DNA from 3 places in the Streptomyces sp. NPDC047525 genome. Region 3 is predicted to be linked to each of the others. Evidence: riboswitches for the same ligand, from Rfam matches in the RefSeq annotation. Region 3 holds a riboswitch; each other region holds the start of a gene.
What was found. Region 3 has a riboswitch for cobalamin ahead of ABZ833_RS17440 (ABC transporter substrate-binding protein). Riboswitches for the same ligand answer to the same signal wherever they lie in the genome.

Region 1: another riboswitch for cobalamin. It lies ahead of ABZ833_RS14285 (ABC transporter substrate-binding protein); the one in region 3 lies ahead of ABZ833_RS17440 (ABC transporter substrate-binding protein).
Region 2: another riboswitch for cobalamin. It lies ahead of ABZ833_RS40950 (cobalamin biosynthesis protein); the one in region 3 lies ahead of ABZ833_RS17440 (ABC transporter substrate-binding protein).

Annotation. Positions count from the first base shown of each region.
Region 1 is NZ_JBEYTL010000004.1:410,670-418,443, reverse strand. It holds gene ABZ833_RS14310 (asparaginase) at 1-38, shown strand, start outside; gene ABZ833_RS14305 (low temperature requirement protein A) at 63-1,337, shown strand; gene ABZ833_RS14300 (haloacid dehalogenase-like hydrolase) at 1,359-2,501, opposite strand; gene ABZ833_RS14295 (helix-turn-helix domain-containing protein) at 2,697-3,563, shown strand; gene ABZ833_RS14290 (VOC family protein) at 3,569-4,018, shown strand; cobalamin riboswitch at 4,076-4,262, shown strand; gene ABZ833_RS14285 (ABC transporter substrate-binding protein) at 4,355-5,398, shown strand; gene ABZ833_RS14280 (iron chelate uptake ABC transporter family permease subunit) at 5,395-6,426, shown strand; gene ABZ833_RS14275 (ABC transporter ATP-binding protein) at 6,423-7,238, shown strand; gene ABZ833_RS14270 (MBL fold metallo-hydrolase) at 7,273-7,774, opposite strand, start outside.
Region 2 is NZ_JBEYTL010000024.1:40,316-48,089, reverse strand. It holds gene ABZ833_RS40955 (cobyric acid synthase) at 1-1,137, opposite strand, end outside; gene ABZ833_RS40950 (cobalamin biosynthesis protein) at 1,134-2,075, opposite strand; cobalamin riboswitch at 2,180-2,314, opposite strand; gene ABZ833_RS40945 (DUF397 domain-containing protein) at 2,552-2,815, shown strand; gene ABZ833_RS40940 (hypothetical protein) at 2,881-3,066, opposite strand; gene ABZ833_RS40935 (hypothetical protein) at 3,053-3,598, opposite strand; gene ABZ833_RS40930 (helix-turn-helix transcriptional regulator) at 3,643-4,497, opposite strand; gene ABZ833_RS40925 (hypothetical protein) at 4,731-4,976, opposite strand; gene ABZ833_RS40920 (inorganic phosphate transporter) at 4,989-6,263, opposite strand; gene ABZ833_RS40915 (lysozyme) at 6,455-7,195, opposite strand; gene ABZ833_RS40910 (class II aldolase/adducin family protein) at 7,421-7,774, shown strand, end outside.
Region 3 is NZ_JBEYTL010000005.1:433,600-441,373, reverse strand. It holds gene ABZ833_RS17470 (nicotinamidase) at 1-424, opposite strand, end outside; gene ABZ833_RS17465 (nicotinate phosphoribosyltransferase) at 551-1,879, opposite strand; gene clpS (ATP-dependent Clp protease adapter ClpS) at 1,960-2,274, shown strand; gene ABZ833_RS17455 (DUF2017 domain-containing protein) at 2,286-2,882, shown strand; gene ABZ833_RS17450 (amino acid permease) at 3,235-4,707, shown strand; gene ABZ833_RS17445 (M67 family metallopeptidase) at 4,791-5,213, shown strand; cobalamin riboswitch at 5,186-5,333, shown strand; gene ABZ833_RS17440 (ABC transporter substrate-binding protein) at 5,376-6,359, shown strand; gene ABZ833_RS17435 (iron ABC transporter permease) at 6,476-7,471, shown strand; gene ABZ833_RS17430 (ABC transporter ATP-binding protein) at 7,468-7,774, shown strand, end outside.

The sequences.
Region 1 (7,774 bases), on a different contig from region 3:
CCAGGACGGCGGACGCCTTCGCCGCGCTGCGGGAGTGACCCCCACCGCCCATGATCGAACCCATGGGCACGAACGACGAGGCCGCCGCGGCGAAGCCGCAACCTCTCACCGAACGCCACGCGTCCTGGATCGAGCTCTTCTTCGACCTCGTCGTCGTCGCCGGTGTCGGCCAGCTCGCCCACCTGCTGCACGAGGACCCCTCCCTCGCCGACGCGGGCCTCTACCTCCTCCTGTACCTGGCCTTCTGGACGGCCTGGGCCTGCTTCACCGTCTACGGAAACGTCGAGGGCGACCGCGTCAGGGCGCCCAGCATGCTCCTGGCGATGTTCGGCCTCGCCGTGATGGTCGCGGCGGTTCCCGGCGTACGCGAGGACGAGCACGTCGCGGCGTTCGTCGTCGCCTACGTCTTCCTGCGCTGGCTCGCGGGCCGCGTCTGGCGGCGCGGGCAGGTCGTCGTGGACTGGCCGCTCGCGCAGTTCGGCGTGGGCGCCCTGCCCTGGCTGATCTCGCTCTGGGTGCAGGCGCCCGCGCGCTACTGGCTGTGGGCGGCGGGCATCGCGCTCGACCTGGTGATCATGCTCTGGGTCGACAGCGACCGCATGCTGCGCGGGGCGCGGGAGAAGTTCGACCAGGCCGTCGCGTACCGGGGCGGCGGCAGGCGGAACGACGCGCGGCGCCACCCGGAAGGCGAGGCACCGGTGATCGCGGCGGCCCCCTCCGAGTCCGGGCATCTGGCCGAGCGCCTGGGCCTGTTCGTCATCATCGTGCTCGGCGAAGGCGTCATCCAGATCACCACGGCGGCCTCCGACACCCCCTGGGACGCGGCGCTCGCCGTCACGGCGACCGGCTCGTTCGCCCTGCTCATCGGAGTGTGGACGCTCTCGCTCCTGTACGGCTTCGCGGGCGTGCCGCATCTGAAACCGGCCAGGCTGCCCGTGCGGTTCGCGATGCTCCTGCAGTGCGTGACGACGGCCGCGATCGCCGCCCTCGCCGCGGGCCTGGGAGCGGCGGCCGAGCACGCCCACGGGCCCGCCCCCGACGGCGTACGCAGGCTGCTCTGCGCGAGCGTCGCGGCGTACTTCGGGATCAGCCTGCTCACCGGGCTCTTCACCGGCGCGGAACGCCCGTGGCTGCTCGGCTGGAGCCTTCCCTGCACGCTCGCGCCCCTGGCCCTGGGCTTCTTCGGCGACGGGATCGGCGTCGGCTGGCTCGTCTGGGCGCTCGCGGCCACGGTGTTCTGGCAGGTGCTCTACGCGCCGGGACCGCCCGGCACGACGCTTCCGCCGGGCGGGCACGGCACCCGGCGGAAGCGGCTCAGACGTACCTGGGACGACTAGACGCCCCGGCCTTCGGGAGGGCTAGCGGATCTCGTCCGGGACCACCGTCAGCCACCGCTTGTCGGCGGTCACCTTCTGGCCGAGCTCCCGCTGCCGGTCGGCGTTCTTCTTCTTCATCCCGTCCAGCTGCTTCATGTAGTCGTCCTTGCGGTTGACCCAGACCCGCGCCCCGCCGTGCTCCACGTCCGCCGAGTGGAACAGCATCGGGCCGTCGCTCGCCGGGGTGTCGCCCGCCACCAGGACGGGCTTCTTCCACTCGTCGATGTACGTGTTGATGGCCGCGGGCTTGCCCTGGAACCAGGTCATCGGCGCCCACAGGTTCGGCGTCAGCTCACGCCCCGCGAGCTTCTTCTCGTCGAAGCGGCCCTCCGCGATCTCCTTGCGGGAGCTGGTCACCGCGCCGGTCTTGCGGTCCTTGAGCTGCAGGCCGACGCCGATGACGTTCTCGGGCTTCACGTCGTAGCCGTACTTGGGGTCGGACAGGACCATCCGCACCAGGTCCTCGCTGGCCGCGCTGACGACGTACACCTCGATGCCGTGCTTCCGCAGCGACTTGTGGAGCTCCTGCATGCCGGTGAAGAACTCGGGGGTCTTGACCTCGGTCTTCGTCAGCTTCCCGTCCTCGTAGTACTCGGCAGGGATGGGCTTGTCGTGGGCCAGGAGCTCGTCGACGTACCCCTTGAGCTCCTTCAGCGTGAAGCCGGAGAAGATCTGCGCGGCCCACGGGTAGCAGACCTGGTCGTCGACCTCGCAGAGCCGGTTGTAGTAGCTGTAGAGGCTCTCCTTGTGCTTCGCCGTGTCCTTGAAGGGGATGATCTTCAGCGACGGGTCCATCGACTTGCGGGTCAGCACCCCCTTCATCTCCAGGAAGGGCAGGAGGGACTCCTCCAGGTCGTTGCGGTAGGTCGTGTTGTCCGCGTCGAAGACGGCGTACGCGCCCTTGTCCTCGTTCTTCGCGATGACCTTGCCCAGCTTCTTCGCGACCGGCTCGGGCCAGTGCGCCAGCTCGGTCGCGATCTTCGCCGAGGACTTCGCGGTCTTCGCGGAGGCGTCCGCCGCCGTGGCGTCCGTGCTGGGCCACAGCGCCGTCCCCGCCAGGACGGCCGCGGTGAGCGCGCCCGCCGTGCCGAGTACGGCCAGCTTGCCCTTTGCCTTTACTGCCATGATTTTGTGCCCCCTGAGAGCGGTCTGCGCCCCGTCCGGAGCGGCGGGTCATCGTATGAGGTCGGGCGGTGGATTCCCATGATCGACATCACCGGACACAGTGGGCATGGGACGCGCGCCCGCGGGTAGTCGCATCGGGCGCCCGTCAGGCGTACGGGCCTGCTCCGGAGCCGTGCCCATCGCATACTGGAAGGCATGGAGACCGTCTCCCGGGAGTTCGTTCGGGCCGCTCCGCGGCTCGACGGCATGGTGGTGTCCGCCGTCGGCTACCGCACGGCGGGGGAGCACCCCGGATTCCACCGCGGCCTGCCGTCCCCGTATCTGACGCTGATCTTCTCGCTGGACGGCCCCGTCGTCACCGGCGAGAGCCCCGAGCAGGCGGGCGGCCCCGACGCGTCCCGCACCGACATCGTCGTCGGCGGCCTGCACCAGTCCCCGGCGTACGTGGTGCGGCCCGAGCACGAGGCGGGCATCCAGCTCGCCGTGCACCCGCTCGCCGCCCGCGCCCTGTTCGGCGTACCGGCGGCGGAACTGGCCGACGCCCTGGTGACGTCCGGCACCGACGTGATGGGGCGCCGCGCCGCCGACGTACGGGAGCTGCTGTGCGAGCAGGGCGGCTGGCAGGAGCGATTCGCCTCCCTGTCCGCCTACTTGAGGCAGCGCGTGGCCGCCGGGGACACCGCCGGATCCGTACGTCCCGAGGTCGCGGAGGCCTGGGCCTGGCTGGCCCGGCACCGGGGCGCGGGCACCCTGCGCGGTCTCTCCCGGCACGTCGCGCTGAGCGAACGCCGCCTCACCACGCTCTTCCGCGCGGAGACGGGCCTGAGCCCCAAGCAGGCGGGACGCCTGATGCGCTTCCAGCGCGCCCGCGGCGCCGTCGCACGCTCCGTGGCGGCGGGCGTCGCTCCCGATCTGGCCCGCGTCGCCGCGGACTGCGGTTACTACGACCACTCCCACCTGGTGCGGGACTTCCGGCAGTACACCGGGGTGAGCCCCAGCGGCTGGCTGGCCGAAGAGTGCCGGAATATCCAAGCCGGGAGCTATGGCGGGGGCGAAGAGTAGGCCCCATGAACACCACCGAGAAGCAGCAGCAGTCCCCGTCCGCCTCCGCCGGGCGTGCCCCCGCCGTCTGGCCCTCCCTCCAGGCTCACGACGCCCCCGCCCTGATCGACTTCCTGGTCGGCACGGTCGGTTTCCTGCGCACCGCCGTCTACGAGGACGGCGACCGCGTGGCCCACGCCGAGCTCGACTGGCCCGAGGGCGGTGCGATCATGCTCGGCTCGTACGACGAGAAGTCCGAGGCCTGGTGCCTGAAGCCGGGCACGTTCGGGGCGTATGTCGTCACCGACCACGTGGACGACCTCTACCAGCGGCTCACCGCCGCCGGGGTCGAGATCATCCGTGAGATCGAGGACCAGCCGTACGGCAGCCGGGAGTTCGCGATCGCCGACCCCGAGGGCAACAAGTGGTCCTTCGGCACCTACCGCGGGGCACCGAGGCCCGACAAGGCGGCCTGACCTCGCGTGACGGCAGATGCCCTGGCCTCGCGCGACGGAAGACGCCCTGGCCCTGCGTGATAGCTTGCGGACGCCAGTCAACCCACACCAGGGCCAGGGAATCCGGTGCGAATCCGGAACTGACGCGCAGCGGTGAGGGGGAACGGGCGGGGCCACGGCCACTGGGCGTCCACGGACGCCTGGGAAGGCGCCCCGCCCGGCCGATCCCCGAGTCCGAAGACCTGCTGGCACCTTCGCCCGCGCACCGAGCGGCGGAGGTGACGAAGCAGGCCAGGCTCCGCGTATGAGCCGTGAGACTCAAGGGATCGTGTGTCCTCCACAGCCCGTCGTGTACGTATGTCCGGCTTTCTCGCCGCAGCCCTGGCCGTCACCCTGAGCGCGTGTGGCTCGTCGGGCGGCTCCTCGGACTCCTCGGACTCCGCGAACTCCTCGGCCGAGAAGGCCGGCGGCTACCCGCTCACCCTCACCTCCTGCGGCAAGAAGGCGGAGATCAAGGCGCCGCCGCAGCGGGCGGTCTCCCTCGACCAGGGCTCCACCGAGATCCTGCTCTCGCTCGGCCTCGCGGACCGCATGGCCGGCACCGGCACCTGGACGGACCCGGTCCTCAAGGGTCTGGAGAAGGACAACTCCAAGGTCGAGCGGCTCGCCGACAGCTACCCCTCCTTCGAGAAGGTCCTCGCCGAGGAACCGGACTTCGTCACCGCCTCCTTCCTGGCGACGGTCAGCAAGGGCGGCGTCGCCGACCGCGCCAAGTTCGCCGAACTCGGCGTACCCGCCTATGTCTCGCCCTCCGACTGCGCGGGCAAGGACAACAGCGGCGACGGCGACGGCCGCCGCGACAAGACGCTGACCATGGACACGGTGTACGGCGAGATCCGGGACCTGGCCGAGGCCTTCGGGGTCGAGAAGCGCGGCGAACGCCTGATCGCGGAGCTCAAGGGCCGGGTGGCGAAGGCCAAGAAGACCATCAAGGTGAGTGAGGCGTCCGACACGACGCTCCTCTACTGGTTCGCCAACTCCGACGCGCCCTACATGGCGGGCTGCTGCGGTGCGCCGGGCATCATCACCCGCGAACTGGGCGTGAAGAACGTCTTCGACGACACCCGCGAGGAGTGGCCCCAGATCAACTGGGAGACGGTGGCGGACCGCGACCCGGACGTCCTGGTCATCGGCGACCTCACGCGCAAGTCGCAAACGGCCGAGAGCGCGAAGAAGAAGATCGAGTTCCTGGAGTCCAACCCGGTCACCAAGAACCTGACCGCCGTGAAGAAGAAGCGGTACGTGCTCCTGAGCGGCCAGGCCATGAACCCGACGATCCGCACGGTGGACGGCGTGGAGCAAGTCGCCGACGCCTTGCGCGAGTTCGGGCTCGCCAAGTGACGGGAGCCCTCACGGGCGGCATACGGCAGACCCTGCTCTGGACGGCCGGTGTCGCCGCCCTCGCCCTCTCCGTGGCGGTGGCCGTCACCATCGGCCCCGCGGACATCTCCGTACCGGACGTGTGGTCGGCGGTGGCGGCGCACCTCGGCTGGGGAGAGGCCACGCTCACGCCCATCCGGGACGGCATCGTCTGGAACCTGCGCATGCCGCGCACGCTCCTCGCGGCGGTCTGCGGCGCCGGCCTCGCGGTCTGCGGAACGGTCCTCCAGTCCCTCCTGCGCAACCCGCTCGCCGACCCCTTCGTGCTCGGTGTCTCCTCGGGGGCGTCCACCGGCGCGGTCGCGATCGTCGTCCTGGGGGTCGGCGGGGGAGTGGTGTCGATCTCGGCGGGCGCCTTCGTGGGGGCCGTGTTCTCCTTCGCCCTCGTCCTGCTGCTCAGCCACACCCTGGGCGGGAGCACCGACCGCGTGGTGCTGTCCGGAGTGGCGGCGATGCAGCTCTTCTCCGCGCTCACCTCGTTCGTGATCCTCACGGCGGGCGACGCGGAGACGACGCGCGGCGTCCTGTTCTGGCTGCTCGGCTCGTTGAGCGGGGTGGGCTGGACGGATGTGTGGATGTGCGGGGCGGTGCTCTTCGTGTCCCTCGCGGTCTGCCTGGCGCACGCCCGCACCCTGGACGCGTTCGTGTTCGGCCAGGACGCGGCGGCGACGCTGGGGGTCCATGTCGCCCGCACCCGGCTGATCCTGCTCTCCGTCACGGCCCTGCTCACGGCGGCCCTGGTCAGCAGCGCGGGCGCCATCGGCTTCGTGGGCCTGGTCCTGCCGCACGCGGCGCGCGCCCTGGTCGGCTCCGGGCACGCGAGGCTGCTCCCGGTCACGGCGCTCGCGGGCGCGGTGTTCCTGGTGTGGGTGGACACGCTGGCCCGTACGGTCCTCGACCCGCAGGAGGTGCCGGTGGGTGTGGTGACGTCCCTGATCGGCGTCCCGGCGTTCGTCCTGGTCCTCTACCGCACTCGGAAGACGACATGACTGCACGCACGGACGGCACGCCCTCACCCTCATTTGCCGGACCCGGCCTGCGCGCCGACCGGGTGACCAGAGAGGCAGGCGGCCGCCTCATCGTCGACGGGGTGACCCTGGCCCCGCCCCCCGGAGCCACGGTCGGCCTCCTCGGCCCGAACGGCTCGGGCAAGTCCACGCTCCTGCGCGTCCTGGCGGGAGTCCTGGCCCCCGCATCGGGAGTGGTCACCCTGGACGGCCGACCGCTGCGGGACGTGGGCCGCCGCACGGTGGCACGCCGGGTGGCGGTGGTGGACCAGGACGCCACCACGCAGGTCGAGCTGTCGGTGGAGGAGGTCGTACGCCTGGGCCGCATCCCGCACCGCAGGGCGTGGTCACCCTCCATGCCCCAGGACGACGAGGCGGTGCGCGAGGCCCTGACCCGCACCGGTCTCTCCGACCGGGCGGGCCAGTCCTGGCACACGCTCTCCGGCGGCGAACGCCAACGGGTCCAGATAGCAAGGGCCTTGGCCCAGACCCCCCAGGAACTCCTCCTGGACGAACCGACCAACCACCTGGACATCCAGCACCAGTTGGACCTCCTCTCCCTGGTGGCGGACCTCCCCCTGACGAGCGTCATCGCCCTGCACGACCTGAACCTGGCGGCGATGTTCTGCGATCACGTACTGGTCCTGCGCGAGGGAGTCGCGTACGCGTCGGGCACGCCGGGCGAGGTGATCACGGAGGAGCTGATCGCGAAGGTGTACGGGGTGAGGGCGGTGGTGACGACGGCGGACGACGGCCCGGAGCCGCGCCCGTCGATCCGCTTCCTGCGCGCCTGAGTTCCTCCGGGCCTCAGCTCCCCGTCCGACCGGCTCAGCCCAGGCTGAGACGGTCGGCGAGACCGGCGGCGGCGAAGGCGGACACCAGCTCGTCCCGCCCCTCGGTGAAGTGGGCCCAGCTGTCGAAGTGGACGGGGACGACCCGGCGCGCCCCGAGGATCTTCGCGGCCTCGGCGGCCTGGGCGCTGTCGAGGACGAGCGGTGCGCCGTCGAACAGGACGGGGAAGCGGGGAGCGCCCGCGAACAGGACGGCGGTGTCCACCGGGCCGAACCGTGCGGCGGTCTCCTCGACCGCGCCGAGTGAGGCGTTGTCGCCGCTGACGTAGACCGTGGGCAGGCCGTCGCCGGTCAGGACGAAGCCGACGACCTCGCCGACGAACGGTTCGACGTCCTCGCGCCTGCCGGGACCGTGGACGGCGGGCACGCCCGTCACGGTGACCTGTCCGCCGCCGGGCCTCTCGAGCTCGACGGACTCCCAGTCGCCGAGTCCCTTCACCTTTGTGCCCAGGCTCTCGCGCAGGCGGCGCCCGCCGCCG
Region 2 (7,774 bases), on a different contig from region 3:
GGTCTTCTCGCGCTCGAAGCGCACGCGCACGGGCAGCAGTCCGAGCCCGTCGACGGCTCCGGCCCGCGACTCGACGTCGTCCTCGATGTGCTCGCCGAGCACCTGGAAGCCACCGCAGATCCCGAGCACGGGACGCCCCTCGGCGGCGCGCCGCGCGATGGCGTCCGCGAGGCCGCGCTCGCGCAGCCACTGAAGGGCGCGCACCGTCCCGCGCGTCCCCGGCACGACCACCAGATCGGCGTCGACGAGCTCGTCGGCCCGGTCCACGAACCGCACGACGACGCCGGGTTCGGCGGCCAGCGCGTCCACGTCCGTGAAGTTCGACATCAGCGGCACGGCACAGACGGCGACCCGCAGCACGTCCTCACCGACCGGGGGAGCGACGACGGACTCCCTGACGGCACCCCGCAGGGACACCCGCAGGCCGTCCTCCTCGTCGATGCCGAGGCCGTGCTGGAACGGCAGCACACCGAACGTACGCCGCCCGGTGAGCCCCAGCAGCATGTCGAGCCCGGGTTCGAGCAGCGAGACGTCGCCCCGGAACTTGTTGACGAGATACCCGGCGACCAGCTCCTGGTCTTCGGCGCCGAGCAGCGCTGTCGTCCCGAAGAAGGAGGCGAAGACGCCACCGCGGTCGATGTCGCCGACGACGAGGACGGGGAAGCGGGCGGCCCGCGCGATCCCCATGTTCACGATGTCCGTACGCCGCAGATTGATCTCGGCGGGACTGCCCGCGCCTTCGCAGATCACGGCGTCATAGCTGCCCCGAAGTTCCTCCAGGCATCCCACGACGGTGGAGAGCAGTGCTTCCTGCCGCCCACCGTGGTAGCCCCGCGCGGTCATCTCGCCCACGGGCTTGCCCATCAGGACGACCTGGCTGCTGCGGTCGCTGCCCGGCTTGAGCAGCACGGGATTCATCAGCGCGCTCGGCTCGACGCGGGCGGCCTGCGCCTGCATGGCCTGGGCGCGCCCGATCTCGGCACCTTCGCGCGTGACGAAGGAGTTGAGGGACATGTTCTGTGCCTTGAAGGGCGCGACGGAGACCCCCTTGCGGGCCAGCCACCGGCAGATCCCGGCGGTGACGACGCTCTTCCCCGCGTCGGACGTGGTCCCTGCGACGAGCAGTCCACCACTCATGAGGCCCTGCCTTTCCGTATCGTGCTCACGGCCGCGGCGACCCCCAGGGTCAGCAGCCCCACCCGCCGCGACAGCTTCACGGCCCGCTCGATGTCGGCGACTTCGACGCCCCGCCCTTCCCCGTTCAGGACGGGCCGGTGCTCGACACGCCCCGCGTACGAGAGAGTCCCCCCGAGCCGTACGCCCAACGCCCCGGCGAAGGCGGCCTCGACGGGCCCCGCGTTGGGGCTCGGGTGCTTGGCGGCGTCGTCACGCCAGGCCCGCAGCGCACCGCGCGGCGAGTCCCCCGCCGCGGCCGCGAGCACGGCGGTGAGCCGGGCGCCCGGCCATCCCAGTACGTCGTCCAGGCGGGCGGAGGCCCACCCGTAGCGCCGGTACTTCGCGGACTTGTGCCCGACCATGGCGTCCAGCGTGTTCACGGCCCGGAAGCCGACAAGCCCGGGGACCCCGCCCAGAGCCCCCCACACCAGGGCCCCCACCACCGCGTCGGACGTGTTCTCGGCGACGGACTCGACCACGGCACGCGCGATGCCGTCGGCATCCAGCGCCTGCGGATCGCGCCCGCACAGATGCGGCAGCCGTTCCCGCGCCACCTCGACGTCCCCGGCGGCGAGCGCCCCGCCGATGGCCCGCGCCTCACGGCCGAGGGAGGTGCCGCCGACCACGGCCCAGGTGGTGGCCGCGGTCAGCGCGACGGACGCGGCGCGGGAGTCACGTACGAGAGAAGAGACCAGGGCGGCGGCACCGGCCGCGCCCCCGGCACACACCACGGCGTGCAGGGCGCCCCACCCGCGGTGGTCACGCCACAGCACACGCTCGACGGCGCCGGCGGCCCGCCCGAACGCGGCGACCGGGTGCCCGCGACGAGGATCGCCGAGGAACAGATCACCGAGGAGGCCGGCGGCGGCGCCGTACGCGAAGTCGCGATCGGCACGCACGGGTTCAGCCGGCCGGTACGTGGAGGGGAACAGACAGGGGCACAGGAACCGGCAACGGGCGGCCGCGCATGGCGATATGTCCTCACTCAGGGTGTCCGCGCCCTGGTTCGACGTGACCGGCGGGGAGAGTTCCTGGCTTCCGAGGAGTCCGCTCCTCGATGACAGTGGCGGGACCGCGCCGGATTCGCACCGGCTTCCTCTCCTGCCGCCGTAATGGCTCCGGCAGTCCACCACGCCCGCGAACGCCCGTCAACTTGCCGTTGACCTGGGACGGGAGAGTGTGCCGAGGCACACATGGGGCCGGTTTTTCCCTAGGCCTGGAAATTGAACTTTCCTAGACTGGAACGCGACAACCGGAGAGCGGTCCACGAGTGATTCGGTCCGGGTCGTTACGTGGTGTGGTGGTTCTCGGCGGACCTCTCGGCCCTCCGAGATCACGGCGCTATCGTGCATCGGCGTGGGCGGAGCACGCCGACATGGACGCGCGTCGAGCGGCGCCGGCTCTCGGGCAGGGGGAGGTCGGCGTGGCCAAGGAAAGTCCGTGCGGGTGCTTCTGGCGCAGGAGCAGCTACAGCGGGGCCGACGGAGATTGCGTCGAAGTCGCCTTCATACGGAATGCGGTGATCGTCCGTGATTCGCAGAACCCGTCGGGGCCACGTGTCGTCTTCTCCGACAAGCGCTGGCAGGCGTTCCTGAACGCTTTCGTCGGTGCCGGGGGAGAAAGAGGGGGAACAGGATGACTGAGCATCATCTCGCCGAAGTGCGGCACCTGGTGAACGGTGTGCACGGGGGGAAGCGGAAGGCATCAGGGGTTGTCGTGGTGGTGGCGGGGTGTGTGCTGCTCGGCGCGGCCGCCACCCTGGTCGGCGCGGCGGCTTCGCTGCTGGTCGAGGGCACGGCCGCCCGTCTCGCCGTCTGGGCCTTCGCGGCCATGGCGGCCGCCGTGTCCATCGGGCTCTGGTGGGGCTTGGCCGAGTTCAGGCAGGATCATCGGCCTCGGCCCTGGGCTCGGGCCGCTGAGCGGGAACCACAGCACGGCGGTCGTCGCTGAGTGTGGGCGTCGCCCCTGTCTGCGAGATCAACTGGGTGAGCTGGCGGCTCAGCGCGATCACGGGGGCCGAGAAGACGGCGATCACCGAGCCGACCGTCCAGAAGCCCGTCATGCCGACGGCGCCCAGGACGACGAGCACTCCGGTGAGCGTCAGCACCAGAACGAGTATGCAGCCGGTGCAGTAGACGATCCTGGTCGTGAACATCCGGAGGCTGTCGTCCGTGCGGTGGCGGTCCAGCGTGTCCATCCGGTCCGTGCGGCCCTGGTTGGCCATCGCTTCGCGGACGAGCTGGTTGTAGGTGGGGCCTTCGGCCGGTGTCTGTCCGGCAGAGGCGCCGCCGGCGGCGTCGGACGCCGAGCCGGCCGAAGCCCCATCCGCGCCTTGCGCACCACCTGAACCACCGCTTCGCCATGGCGCCCATCTGATGGCCGCGAGGACCCCTTGCCACCACTCTCGCAACGCGGCTGGCATATTGAGGCCTCCTCGCTCCTCAGGGACTCCTTGGGTCCGAGAGGTCAGCTGCTGTCAATGCCGTCCCTGACCCGGTTGATCAGGTCAAGGGCCTTCTCCCCGGTGTACGCGGTCTCGCGGAGAGACTCGAAGCACTCCTGGTGACGCACGATCAGCTCGTGGTCGTCACGGATCGACTGGTTCCCCTGTGCTTCCAGGTAGAGCAGGTCCTCGTCGTCCAGGAAGCCGAGCAGGATGAAGCTGCTCAGGGTGGAGTAGTGGGCGCCGGCCGTGAACGGCAGCACCTGGAGGGACACCTTCGGGCGGGCCGAGACGTCGATGAGGCGCTGCAGTTGGGCGCGCTGTACGCGTGGTCCGCCGACCTGGCGGTGCAGTGCGGCCTCGTCGACGATGAAGAACGTCCACGGAGGGTTCTCGCCCTCCAGGGCACGCTCCTGGCGCACGGTCCGCAGCTCCACGATCCGCCGCGCCTTCTTCTCGTCGACACGCGGGGCGAGGAGCGCCATCGTGTACTCGTCCGTCTGCAGAAAGCCGGGCACGATGATCGGGTTGTACGTGCGAATGGACGCGGCGGCGCTCTCATAGCCCAGGTACTGACTGAACTGCGGCCCGATGACGTCGTGGTACGCGGACCACCAGCTCGGCCCCTTGGAACCGCGGGCGGCTGCTTCGAGCTCTGCGCCGAGTTCCTGGTCCGTCACGCCGTACTGCTGGAGGAGAGCGCGCAGATCGGTCACGGAGAGGCTGACCGTGCCCTGCTCGATCCTCATGATCTTGGACAGTGACCAGTCGAGGGCTTGGGCGGCTTGGCCCTGTGACTGCTCCGTGGCCTCGCGGGCCTTGCGGAGCGCGATGCGAAGCCTGCGGCGATTCAGGCTCGGGTCGACATCCCTCGGCATGGTGGCTCCTCGCTGTCGTGATGGCTGCTGATTCAATGACATAGGGCAGAGAGCCGTATGTGCAGCCGACGCTAGCAGACAGCTTAGTAGCAGTATGCCATATGTCACTTCGCCGCATCGCATGCGCTCGTTCGTGTGAAAGGCGGGGTTCGCGGACACGAAAAAGCCGGGTGGGGTGCACCCGTGAGGTGCGTCCCACCCGGCTCTTGCGAAGGCCGGAGTCGTCGTCAGGCTCAGGCGACGATCAGGTAGATCCCGTACGCCACAGCCGCCGCGCAGAGCGCGAAGCACACGTACGCGCCCGTGCGTGCCGCCACGGGAGGGCCGCCGGCGGAGGCGGAGGAGGTGGCGCCGGATGTCGCCGCCGCCTCGCGCTTGGAGAGGCCGACGATGCCGAGGGTGAAGAGGCCCACCAGGGCCACCGTCACGCCGAGGCTGACTCCGAATACGGAGCCGAGAGCTGCCCAGTCGATGTTCATGGTCAGTTGTCCTTACACCGTGGCGGGCCGGGCGGGGTCCGCCACGGTGCCGGTCGGGGCCGGGATGGTGGCCTTGACGAGGTCGACGTCCGAGGTCGTCACGGCCGAACCGGTGGGCGGCGGGGTGACGGCGGCCATCGCGGTGGTCACGACACCGGCGGGCTCGGCTTCCGAGGAGCCGCGGATCTCGTCGTCGGCCACGTTCGTGTGGTCGACGGCGTTGCGCCGGGACAGCACCCAGATGACGGCGGAGCCGCCGATGAGGAGCGCGGCGGTCGCCGCGACGCCCCAGGGGCCCTGCTTGGTGAGGAACTCCGCGCCCGCGCCGACCAGGCCGGCGGCCGGGAGCGTCAGGCCCCAGGCGATGAACATGCGGGTCGCCGTGGACCAGCGGACCACACCGCCCTTGCGGCCGAGGCCCGCGCCCATCACGGCGCCCGAGCAGACCTGGGTGGTGGAGAGCGAGAAGCCGATGTGCGAGGAGGCGAGGATCGCGGTCGCGGCGCTGGTCTGGGCGGCGAAGCCCTGCTGCGGCGCGAGGTCCGTGAGGCCCTTGCCCATGGTGCGGATGATGCGCCAGCCGCCGAGGTAGGTGCCGAGCGCGATGGCGACACCGGCCGAGACGATGACCCACATCGGGGGGTTGGCGCCCGGGTTCAGGACGCCGCCGGTGATCAGGGCCAGCGTGATGATGCCCATGGTCTTCTGCGCGTCGTTCGTGCCGTGCGCGAGTGAGACGAGGCCCGCGGAGGCGATCTGACCGGTGCGGTAGCCCTTGGCGGTCGCCTTGGTGTCGGTGTTGCGCCCGATGCGGTACGTCAGGCGCGTGGCCAGCGTCGCGGCGATGCCGGCCACGAGGGGCGCGGCGATCGCGGGGATCAGGATCTTGGTGACGACGGTGCCGCCGTTGATCGACGACCAGCCCATCGACATGACCGCGGCGCCGATGAGGCCACCGAAGAGTGCGTGGGAGGAACTGGAGGGCAGGCCCACCAGCCAGGTCAGGAGATTCCAGAGGATCGCGCCGACCAGGGCCGCGAATATCACCTCTGTCTTCAGTCCGTCCTCGTTGACGATCCCGCCGGAGATCGTCTTGGCGACCTCGACAGACAGGAAGGCGCCGACGAGATTCAGCACGGCGGACATGGCCACCGCCGTCTTGGGCTTGAGAGCGCCAGTCGAGATGGTGGTCGCCATCGCGTTGGCCGTGTCGTGGAAACCGTTCGTGAAGTCGAACACGAGAGCGGTAACGATCACGATCCCGAGGAGAAGCGTGATGTGTTCCATTTACCCAGGCTTCTGTTGGACGTCAGTGGCAAGTGGAACGTAGGCAACCAGGGTGAACGGAAAGTGAACTGGGCCGGGCCGTGCGGTGACCCAATACGGGGCACCGCCGCTCCGGTTCCGTCATGGCCCTGACGAAGATCGCCCGGAGGGGCCGTGCGAGGCCCGGAATCCGGGCTTCCAAGGGTTCCCGACTACCCCCGGGCGAAGCTCTTCAGCTGGTTCAGCGAGCCGTTGAAGAGATTCTGATCACCCGGCAGTGCGCCGCTGTTGTCGTACTGCCAGATCGTCAGGTACGACCACCCCTTGGGCAGCGTCCCCGGCGTCGACGACCAGCGTGCGAGCCACAGCGCGTGATTCGACCCGAAGGCGCGGCTGCCGCCCGTGCAGTCGTTCCACCACTTGGTGGTCGTGTAGATCACGGGGCGCCGTCCCGTCTGCCGTTTGACCTCGTTGCTGAAGGACTTGATCCAGTTGACCATGCCGGTCCTGCTGACGCCGTAGCACTTCCGTGAGCTGTAGGGATTGTGCTCGATGTCCAGCGCGGGCGGCAGCGTCCAGCCGTCCGCCCGCCACCGTCCGCCGTGGTTCATGAAGTACGCGGCCTGCTTCTTGCCGGACGACTTGCCCGGCACGGCGAAGTGGTACGCGCCGCGGATGATGCCCGCGCTGCGGGAGCCGTTGTACTGCTGGGCGAAGTGGGGATTGCGGTACGTGTGGGACTCGGTGGCCTTGACGTAGACGAAGCGCGCGCCCTTGCTCTTCGCCTTCTGCCAGTCGACGTTCTTCTGGTGCGACGAGACGTCGTGTCCCCGCGGCTGGCCCGCCGCGGAAACCGGAATCTCGGAGAGGGCGGTTCCCCCCAGGGCGAGAGTCGCTACTGAGGCCGCGATGACGTGAGCGCGGCGACGGGACGTTCTGTGGTCACGAGCCATATTTCCCCCCGGATGGCGATGTGCGGGACAAATCACCCGGAGGGTATTGGAAGATCGTTGAATGCCGGTCGACCGCCAGCCATTCGGGGGTGGGGGTGTTTTGCCGCCGTTCGCGGCCTTGCGGACTCCGAGCGGGACTCCGAGCCGGACTCCGAGCGGGACTCCGAGCCGGACTCCGGGGCTCCGCGCGGCGGTGCCGCGGCCCGTGGCTGGCAGGATCACGGCATGACGGAGCAGCGGGGCGAAGACCGGCAGGACGCGATGGAGCGGGCGTGGGGCGAGCTGGTGGCGGCGGCCCGCAGGACGGTGGCGGACGGCCTGGTGGTCGGCACATCGGGCAATGTCTCGGTGCGCGTCGGCGACACGATCCTCGTCACCCCCAGCGGGGTGCCGTACGACCGTCTGAGACCGCAGGACGCGGTCGGCGTCGACGCGGACGGGCATCAGCTCTTCGGCGATCTCGCCCCGACGAGCGAACTGCCCATGCACCTGGCCGTCTACCGCACCACGGACGCCGGAGCCGTCGTCCACACCCACGCGGTGCACGCCACCGCGGTCTCCACCCTCGTCCCGGAGCTG
Region 3 (7,774 bases):
CCGTGGCGATGCCCACCACGTCCACGTCGGTGATCTTCCGGGCCCGCAGCCACTCCGCCAGCGGGACGTCGTTCTCGTCCACCCCCTCGAAGCCGCTGTAGGCGGCCGAGTAGGCACCCTTGTCGAAGACCGTGTCGATGGCGCCGGACGCGACGACCGGTGCGAAGTTCGGGTGGAACCCGATGCCCTCCGTGCCCGCCACGCAGTGCGGGGGCCAGGAGTGGGCGAAGTCCGGTTGGTCGGAGAAGTGGTCGCCCGGGTCGATGTGGTGATCGCGGGTGGCCACCACGTGCCGGTAGCCCGCGGGCGCCTGCCCGATGAGCTCGGTGATCGCGGCGGCCACGTCCGACCCTCCGGCCACCGCGAGGCTGCCGCCCTCGCAGAAGTCGTTCTGCACATCGACGACGATCAGAGCGCGGCGCATCGGGTGTCCTTCGGCTAGGCAAGACTCGTAGGCGTGGTGGACTCGGCCGGATGAACCGAGCGTAGAGACTTCAACCGAGTTGCGGGAGAGGGCGTTCGAACGCCCCCTCCTTCACTCCGGCGCACCTCAGACGTATTCCGTCGGAATGACGGCTTCGCCCTTCGAAAGCTGCGTCGCCGAGAGCGGGAGCCGCTCCCGTGCCGCCGCGTGCCGGTCGCGCACGGTGTCGAGCGGCTCGCGCGCCACCACCTCACCGCCCTTGATCAGCTCGACGAGGAGCTGGTGGTCGGCGAGCTCCACCGGCACGGCGCCCGTTCCGATCACCTCGGCCTCGGCCACCCCGTGCTCGTCGGGCCGCCGCGCGGCCCACTTGCGGCCGCCCACGGACGACTTGGCGCCGAGCGACTTCTTGGCCACCGGCTCCAGCGGAGCCTTCACGTCCGCCGAGTGGGCGCGGGCCACCAGCTTGTAGACCATCGAGCAGGTCGGGTGCCCCGACCCGGTGACGAGCTGCGTGCCCACGCCGTACGCGTCCACGGGCGCCGCCGCGAGCGAGGCGATGGCGTACTCGTCGAGGTCGGAGGTCACGACGATCTTCGTCTTCGTGGCGCCGAGCTCGTCCAGCTGGTCGCGCACCCGGTGCGCGACCAGGAGCAGGTCCCCGGAGTCGATGCGCACGGCGCCGAGCTCGGGCCCCGCGATGTCGACGGCGGTGCGGACGGCCTCGGTCACGTCGTACGTGTCGACGAGCAGCGTGGTGCCGGGGCCCAGGGAGTCCACCTGGGCCTGGAACGCGTCGCGCTCGTTGTCGTGCAGAAGGGTGAAGGCGTGGGCCGACGTGCCGACCGTGGGGATGTCGTAGCGGAACCCTGCGGCGAGGTCGGACGTGGTGGTGAAGCCGCCGACGTACGCGGCGCGCGAGGCGGCGACGGCCGCCAGCTCGTGCGTACGCCGTGCGCCCATCTCGATCAGCGGGCGCTCACCGGCGGCCGAGGCCATCCGGGACGCGGCGGCCGCGATCGCCGAGTCGTGGTTGAGGATGGAGAGGATCACCGTCTCCAGGAGCACACACTCCGCGAAGGAGCCCTCGACGCGCAGGATCGGCGATCCGGGGAAGTAGACCTCGCCCTCCGGATAGCCCCAGACGTCACCGCTGAAGCGGTACGAGGAGAGCCACTCCAAGGTCGCCTCGTCGACGACACGGCGCTCGCGCAGGAATCCGATGACGTCGGCGTCGAAGCGGAAGTTCTCGACGGCGTCCAGGACCCGGCCGGTTCCGGCCACCACTCCATAGCGGCGCCCCTCGGGCAGTCTGCGCGTGAAGACCTCGAAGACGGAGCGCCGATCGGCGGTGCCGGCCTTCAGCGCGGCCTGCAGCATCGTGAGCTCGTAGTGATCCGTGAAGAGCGCTGTCGACGGAACATCCACCGGCAGCCCAAGGTCCGCTGTGTTCATACGAAGGATGCTACCCCGCATCTCGTCACTCTGACGATTTCGTGAGCCCATTTGTGCGAGGGCCCCCTGCGGGTGGCAGCATGGGACAAGTGAGTACGGCTCCCGCAGAGATCACCCGCCCGGAATCGGACGAAGAGACGTTCGCCGTCCCGGAGCCCGACGTCCCCTGGATCACGCTCGTCCACAACGACCCGGTCAATTTGATGAGTTACGTGACCTATGTGTTCCAGTCCTACTTCGGGTACTCGAAGGAGAAGGCCACGAAGCTGATGATGGACGTGCATCACAAGGGCCGGGCCGTCGTCTCCACCGGCTCCCGCGAGGAGATGGAGCGCGACGTACAGGCCATGCACGGATACGGGCTGTGGGCCACCCTCCAGCAGGACCGGAAGTAGCGACGCATCTGATGCCAGGACAATTCGAAGCCATTCCCGGGGGCGGCGCCGCCGTCGCGCTCGACGAGGTCGAGATCTCGATCATCCGCTCCCTCGCCGTGCAGCTCCTGGAGCTGATCGGGCCGGGCCCGGCCGAGGACGCATCCGACGACCCCCTCGCGGAGCTGTTCGCGGAGGGGCCGAGCGAGCCGCCCACCGACCCGGTTCTCAAGCGGCTGCTTCCTGACGCGTACGGCGGCCCCGGCAGCGAGAAGGCCGACGAGGACGAACTGCGCGCGTACTCATCGGAGTTCAGGCGCTTCACCGAGAACGACCTGCGGGCCAAGAAACGTGACGACGCCCTGGTGGTGATCCGCTGCCTCGACGCCCTGACGTCGAAGGGCGAGGGCGGCGCCGTGCTGAAGCTGTCGGCCGACGAGTCGCGGCACTGGCTCGGCGCGCTCAACGACCTGCGCCTGGCGATCGGCGCGCGCCTCGAGGTGACCGACGAGGACGACACGGACGTGCTCTTCCAGCTGCCGGACTCGGACCCCCGCAAGCCGATGGTGATGGCCTACCTCTGGCTGGGCGGTCTGCAGGAGACGCTGGTCGGCACGCTCATCGGTTAGAAGTCACACCCGGGCCGCGCAAAGTCGTTGTATGTAGCAGCGGTTACCTTCCGTTCGCTCATCGGACGCTCAAATCCGGATAACGATCGTGTTACTCGGCTGCCCGTCTTTGATGCGGCGAGGGAATTTTGTCCGGTTCTTCTCGTGGCATGGGCCACACGCGGCTCGGCCGATCACTGTTGCGGCCGTGATAAATCTTCACGACCACTCGGTGACGCCACCCATGTCACCGGTGGCGCTCGGGCCGGCAGACCGCCGGTAGCACTCCATCCATATCCGGGGGGATCAGGACCTGATCCGTGGCCATTACGCAGACTGCGGGCACGGATCTAGCGTGGAGAAAGGCGTCACCATGACCTCAGTGCAGGTCGAAGAGCACCACGACGGCAATGAGGCCGACGGAGCGGGCGGTTCGTCCGGTTCGTCAGGCGAGGGTTATCAGCGCGGGCTCGGTGCCCGGCAGATCCAGATGATCGCGATCGGCGGTGCCATCGGCACCGGCCTGTTCCTCGGTGCGGGCAAGGCCATTCACAAGGCCGGCCCGAGCCTCATCCTGGCGTACGCCATCGCCGGCCTCGTCATCTTCTTCATCATGCGGGCCCTGGGCGAGCTGCTCATGTACCGCGCCGTGTCGGGCTCCTTCTCGGAGTACGCACGTGAATTCATCGGCCCGTTCTTCGGGTACGTGACCGGCTGGACGTACTGGCTCTTCTGGGTCGTCACCGGCATCACGGAAGTCACGGCGGCGGCCCAGTACATGCAGTACTGGACGCACGACTCCATTCCACAATGGGCCTACGCGCTGATCTTCACGGTCATCCTGTACGGCGCCAACCTGATCTCCGTGAAGCTCTTCGGCGAGCTCGAGTTCTGGTTCTCGATGGTCAAGGTCACCGCGATCATCGGCATGATCCTGATCTGCCTCGGCATCCTCACCATCGGCTTCTCCGACGCCGGTGACACCGCTTCCGTGACCCACCTGTGGGACCAGGGCGGCTTCTTCCCGAACGGCATCGGCTCCACGCTGATGACGCTGCAGATCGTGATGTTCGCCTTCCTGGCCGTCGAGCTCGTCGGCGTCACCGCGGGCGAGTCCAAGGACCCGAAGACCGTCCTGCCCAAGGCCATCAACACCGTGCCGTGGCGCATCGCCGTCTTCTACGTCGGCGCGCTCATCATGATCCTCTCGGTCGTGCCGTGGACGGAGTTCGTGCCGGGCGTCTCGCCGTTCGTCGCCGCCTTCGACAAGATGGGCCTCGGCGTCGGCGCCGCGATCGTCAACTTCGTCGTCCTGACGGCCGCGCTCTCCTCCTGCAACTCCGGCATGTACTCCACCGGCCGCATGCTGCGCGACCTGGCGCTCAACGGCCAGGGCCCAAAGTTCTTCACCAAGCTCACGAGGAACGGCCTGCCGCTGGTCGGCACCACCTTCTCCGCAGCACTGATGCTGGTCGGCGTGTGGATCAACTACCAGTGGCCGGGCGAGGCGTTCAACTACGTCGTCTCCTTCGCGACCATCTCCGGCATGTGGGCCTGGATCATGATCCTGGTCTGCCAGATCAAGTACCGCCGCAAGGCCGACCGCGGCGAGCTGCCGCAGTCCACCTTCCGGGCGCCGGGAGCCCCGTACACGAGCTGGTTCGCCCTCGCCTTCATCGCGATGGTCATCGTGATGATGGGCGTCGACAAGGACGCGCGGATCTCGCTCTACGCGGCTCCTGTCTGGGCCCTGATCCTCGGCGTCGGCTACCTGGTCATGCAGAAGCGCGGCAACGCGCAGCCGTCGGGCGGCGGCGAGGCCGAGCCGCAGGACGCGGTGAAGTAGTGCCGTAACGCCTGATCCCAGCATGTGGGCCGGTCCGTACCACTCTTCGGTACGGGTCGGCCCTTCTGCTTATCCTGGCTGCCATGCTGACCCTCACCCAGGCCCTCCACGACCAGATCGTCGCGCACGCGCGCCAGGACCACCCCGACGAGGCCTGCGGTGTGGTCGCGGGCCCGGAGGGCACCGGCCGCCCGGAGCGCTTCATCCCGATGCTGAACGCGGCCCGCTCGCCCACGTTCTACGAGTTCGACTCGGGCGACCTCCTCAAGCTCTACCGCGAGATGGACGACCGCGACGAGGAGCCGGTGATCGTCTACCACTCGCACACGGCGACCGAGGCGTACCCCTCGCGCACGGACATCACGTACGCGAACGAGCCGGGCGCCCACTACGTCCTGGTCTCCACGGCCGACACCGACGGCGCGGGCGAGTTCCAGTTCCGCTCCTTCCGGATCGTCGACGGCGAGGTCACCGAGGAAGAGGTCGAGATCGTCCAGGCATACTGAGCTTCACCTTGAGGCGGCAGGACCCAGGAAGCCGGTGCGAATCCGGCACGGTCCCGCCACTGTGACCCCACCCTCCGCGGGTGGGGCAGTCAGGAACTGACCTGCCGCCTTCTTCTCCCACGACGCAGGGGACGCGGAATCCCCTGGAGGAGGCGCTCAGCCATGCCCCGCCCCATTCGCGCACACATACGCGTGCTCATCGCCGCGGCCCTGCTGGCCCCGCTGGCAGCGTGTTCGTCCACCTCTTCCTCCTCCGGCGGCTCGGAGGCGAAGCCGGGGTCCAAGACACAGGGCTTCCCGTACACGGTCACGAACTGCGGCGTGAAGACGACGTACGAAGCACCCCCGAAGCGCGCCGTGACGATGAACCAGCACGCGACGGAAGTGATGCTGGAGCTCGGCCTGAAGGACCACCTCGCGGGGACGGCGTACCTGGACGACAAGGTCCTGCCGAAGTACGCGAAGGCGTACGCGGACACCCCCGTCCTCGCCAAGGAGTACCCCTCCTACGAGAAGCTCCTTGCCGCCAACCCCGACTACGTCTACGGCGGCTACGCGAGCGCCTTCCTGGCGGGCGAGGGCCGCAGCCGCGGGGCCCTGGCGAAGTCCGGCATCGAGAGCCGCCTCAACGTCGAGGGCTGCGCGAAGCGGGCGGTCTCGATGGACGACGTCTACAAGGAGGTCCGCGAGGTCGGCAGCACGTTCGGTGTGCGGCCGCGGGCGGACAAGTGGGTGGCCGCGGCGAAGGGCGAACTGTCCGCCACCGCGAAGAAGCTGAAGTCCAGGAAGCCCCTCCCGGTCTTCGTCTACGACAGCGGCGACAAGACCGCGTTCACGGCGGGCGGCCGTGGCATCGGCAACGACATCATCGAGCGGGCGGGCGGCCGCAACGTCTTCGCCGACCTGGACAAGTCCTTCGGCGACGCGTCCTGGGAGTCGGTGGTCGACCGCAAGCCCGAGGTGATCGTGATCCTCGACTACGGCGGCACGACGGTCGCCCAGAAGAAGAAGCGCCTCCTCGACGACCCGGTCCTCGCGGACGTCCCCGCCATCAAGCACAAGCGCTTCGCGGTGCTTCCGCTGTCGGACGCGGTGGTGGGGGTGCGGGCACCGGCGGCGGTGAGCAAGCTGGCGGACCAGCTGTGAAGGGGCAGGGGGTTCAGCCCGTCCGGCGTTTGAGGACGAACTCGGCGGAGCCGGTGATCGACGGCCACCGGTCGAGGGGCAGGGGAAGACTCCGTTACGGCACCGTCGTCGCCGGGCTGCTGGTGGCCCTCGCGGCGGCGGTCGTTGCGGGCCTGGCCCTGGGGTCGGTCCGCATCCCCACGGCTGACGTCCTGGAGATCCTGACGGGAGGGGCACAGCCTTCCCCGTTCCGCACGATCGTCCTTGACGTCCGCCTGCCCCGGGTCCTGCTCGGCGCAGCCGTAGGCGCGGGGCTCGCCGTCATCGGCACCGTCCTCCAGGCCCTGGTGAGGAACCCGCTGGCCGACCCGTTCCTCCTCGGCGTCTCCTCCGGAGCGTCCGCGGGAGCCGTCGCCGTCATCGTCCTCGGCAGCGCCTTCGGCATCGGCGCGGGCGTGTCCGTCACCGTCACCATCCCGGCCGCGGCCTTCGTCGGCGCGCTGCTCTCCCTGCTCGTCGTCTACACCCTGGCCAGGTCCGGCGGGGGAGGGTTCGCCACCGGCCGCCTGATCCTGGCCGGAGTGGCCGTCTCGTACATCCTCTCCGCCCTGACCAGCCTGATCCTGATCATGGCCGACAGCGCGGACCACCTGAAGGAAGTCCTGTACTGGACGCTCGGCGGCCTCGGCAGCGCCCGCTGGGACATGCTCGCCCTGCCGGGCGCCGCCCTGATCGCGGGCACGGCGCTGCTCGTCGTCCTGGCCCGCCCCCTCGACCTGCTCCTGGTCGGCGAGGAGGGCGCCACCGTCCTCGGTCTGGACACGGCCCGCTTCCGCGCCGCCGTCTTCGTCCTCGCCTCGCTCCTGACCGGCGTACTCGTCGCGTACAGCGGAGCCATCGGCTTCGTCGGCCTGATGGTGCCGCACGCGGCCCGGATGCTGGTCGGCGCCGCGCACCGGGCGCTCCTGCCAGTGGTGGCCCTGATGGGCGCGGTGTTCCTGGTGACCGCCGACCTCGCCGCGCGCACGGTGGCTGCGCCGCAGGACATCCCGGTCGGCGTCCTGACGGCGCTGACGGGCGGCCCGTTCTTCCTGTGGATGCTGCGAAGGAACCGTACGGAGGCCACCGCATGAGCGACCCGGCCCTCCTGCGCACCGAATCCCTCTCCTACCGCACAGGTGAGAAGACCCTCGTCGACGACGTCACCCTGCACGCCGACCGAGGCGAGACCGTCGGCCTCGTCGGCCCCAACGGCAGCGGCAAGACCACCCTCCTGCGCTGCGTCTACGGCACTCTCGCGCCCACCGGCGGCCGCGTGCTCCTGGACGGCGACGACCTCGCGGCCCGCTCGGCCAAGGACCGCGCACGGCGCATCGCCACCGTCCCGCAGGACGGGCACACCGGCTTCGAGCTCACCGTCCGGCAGATCGTCGCCA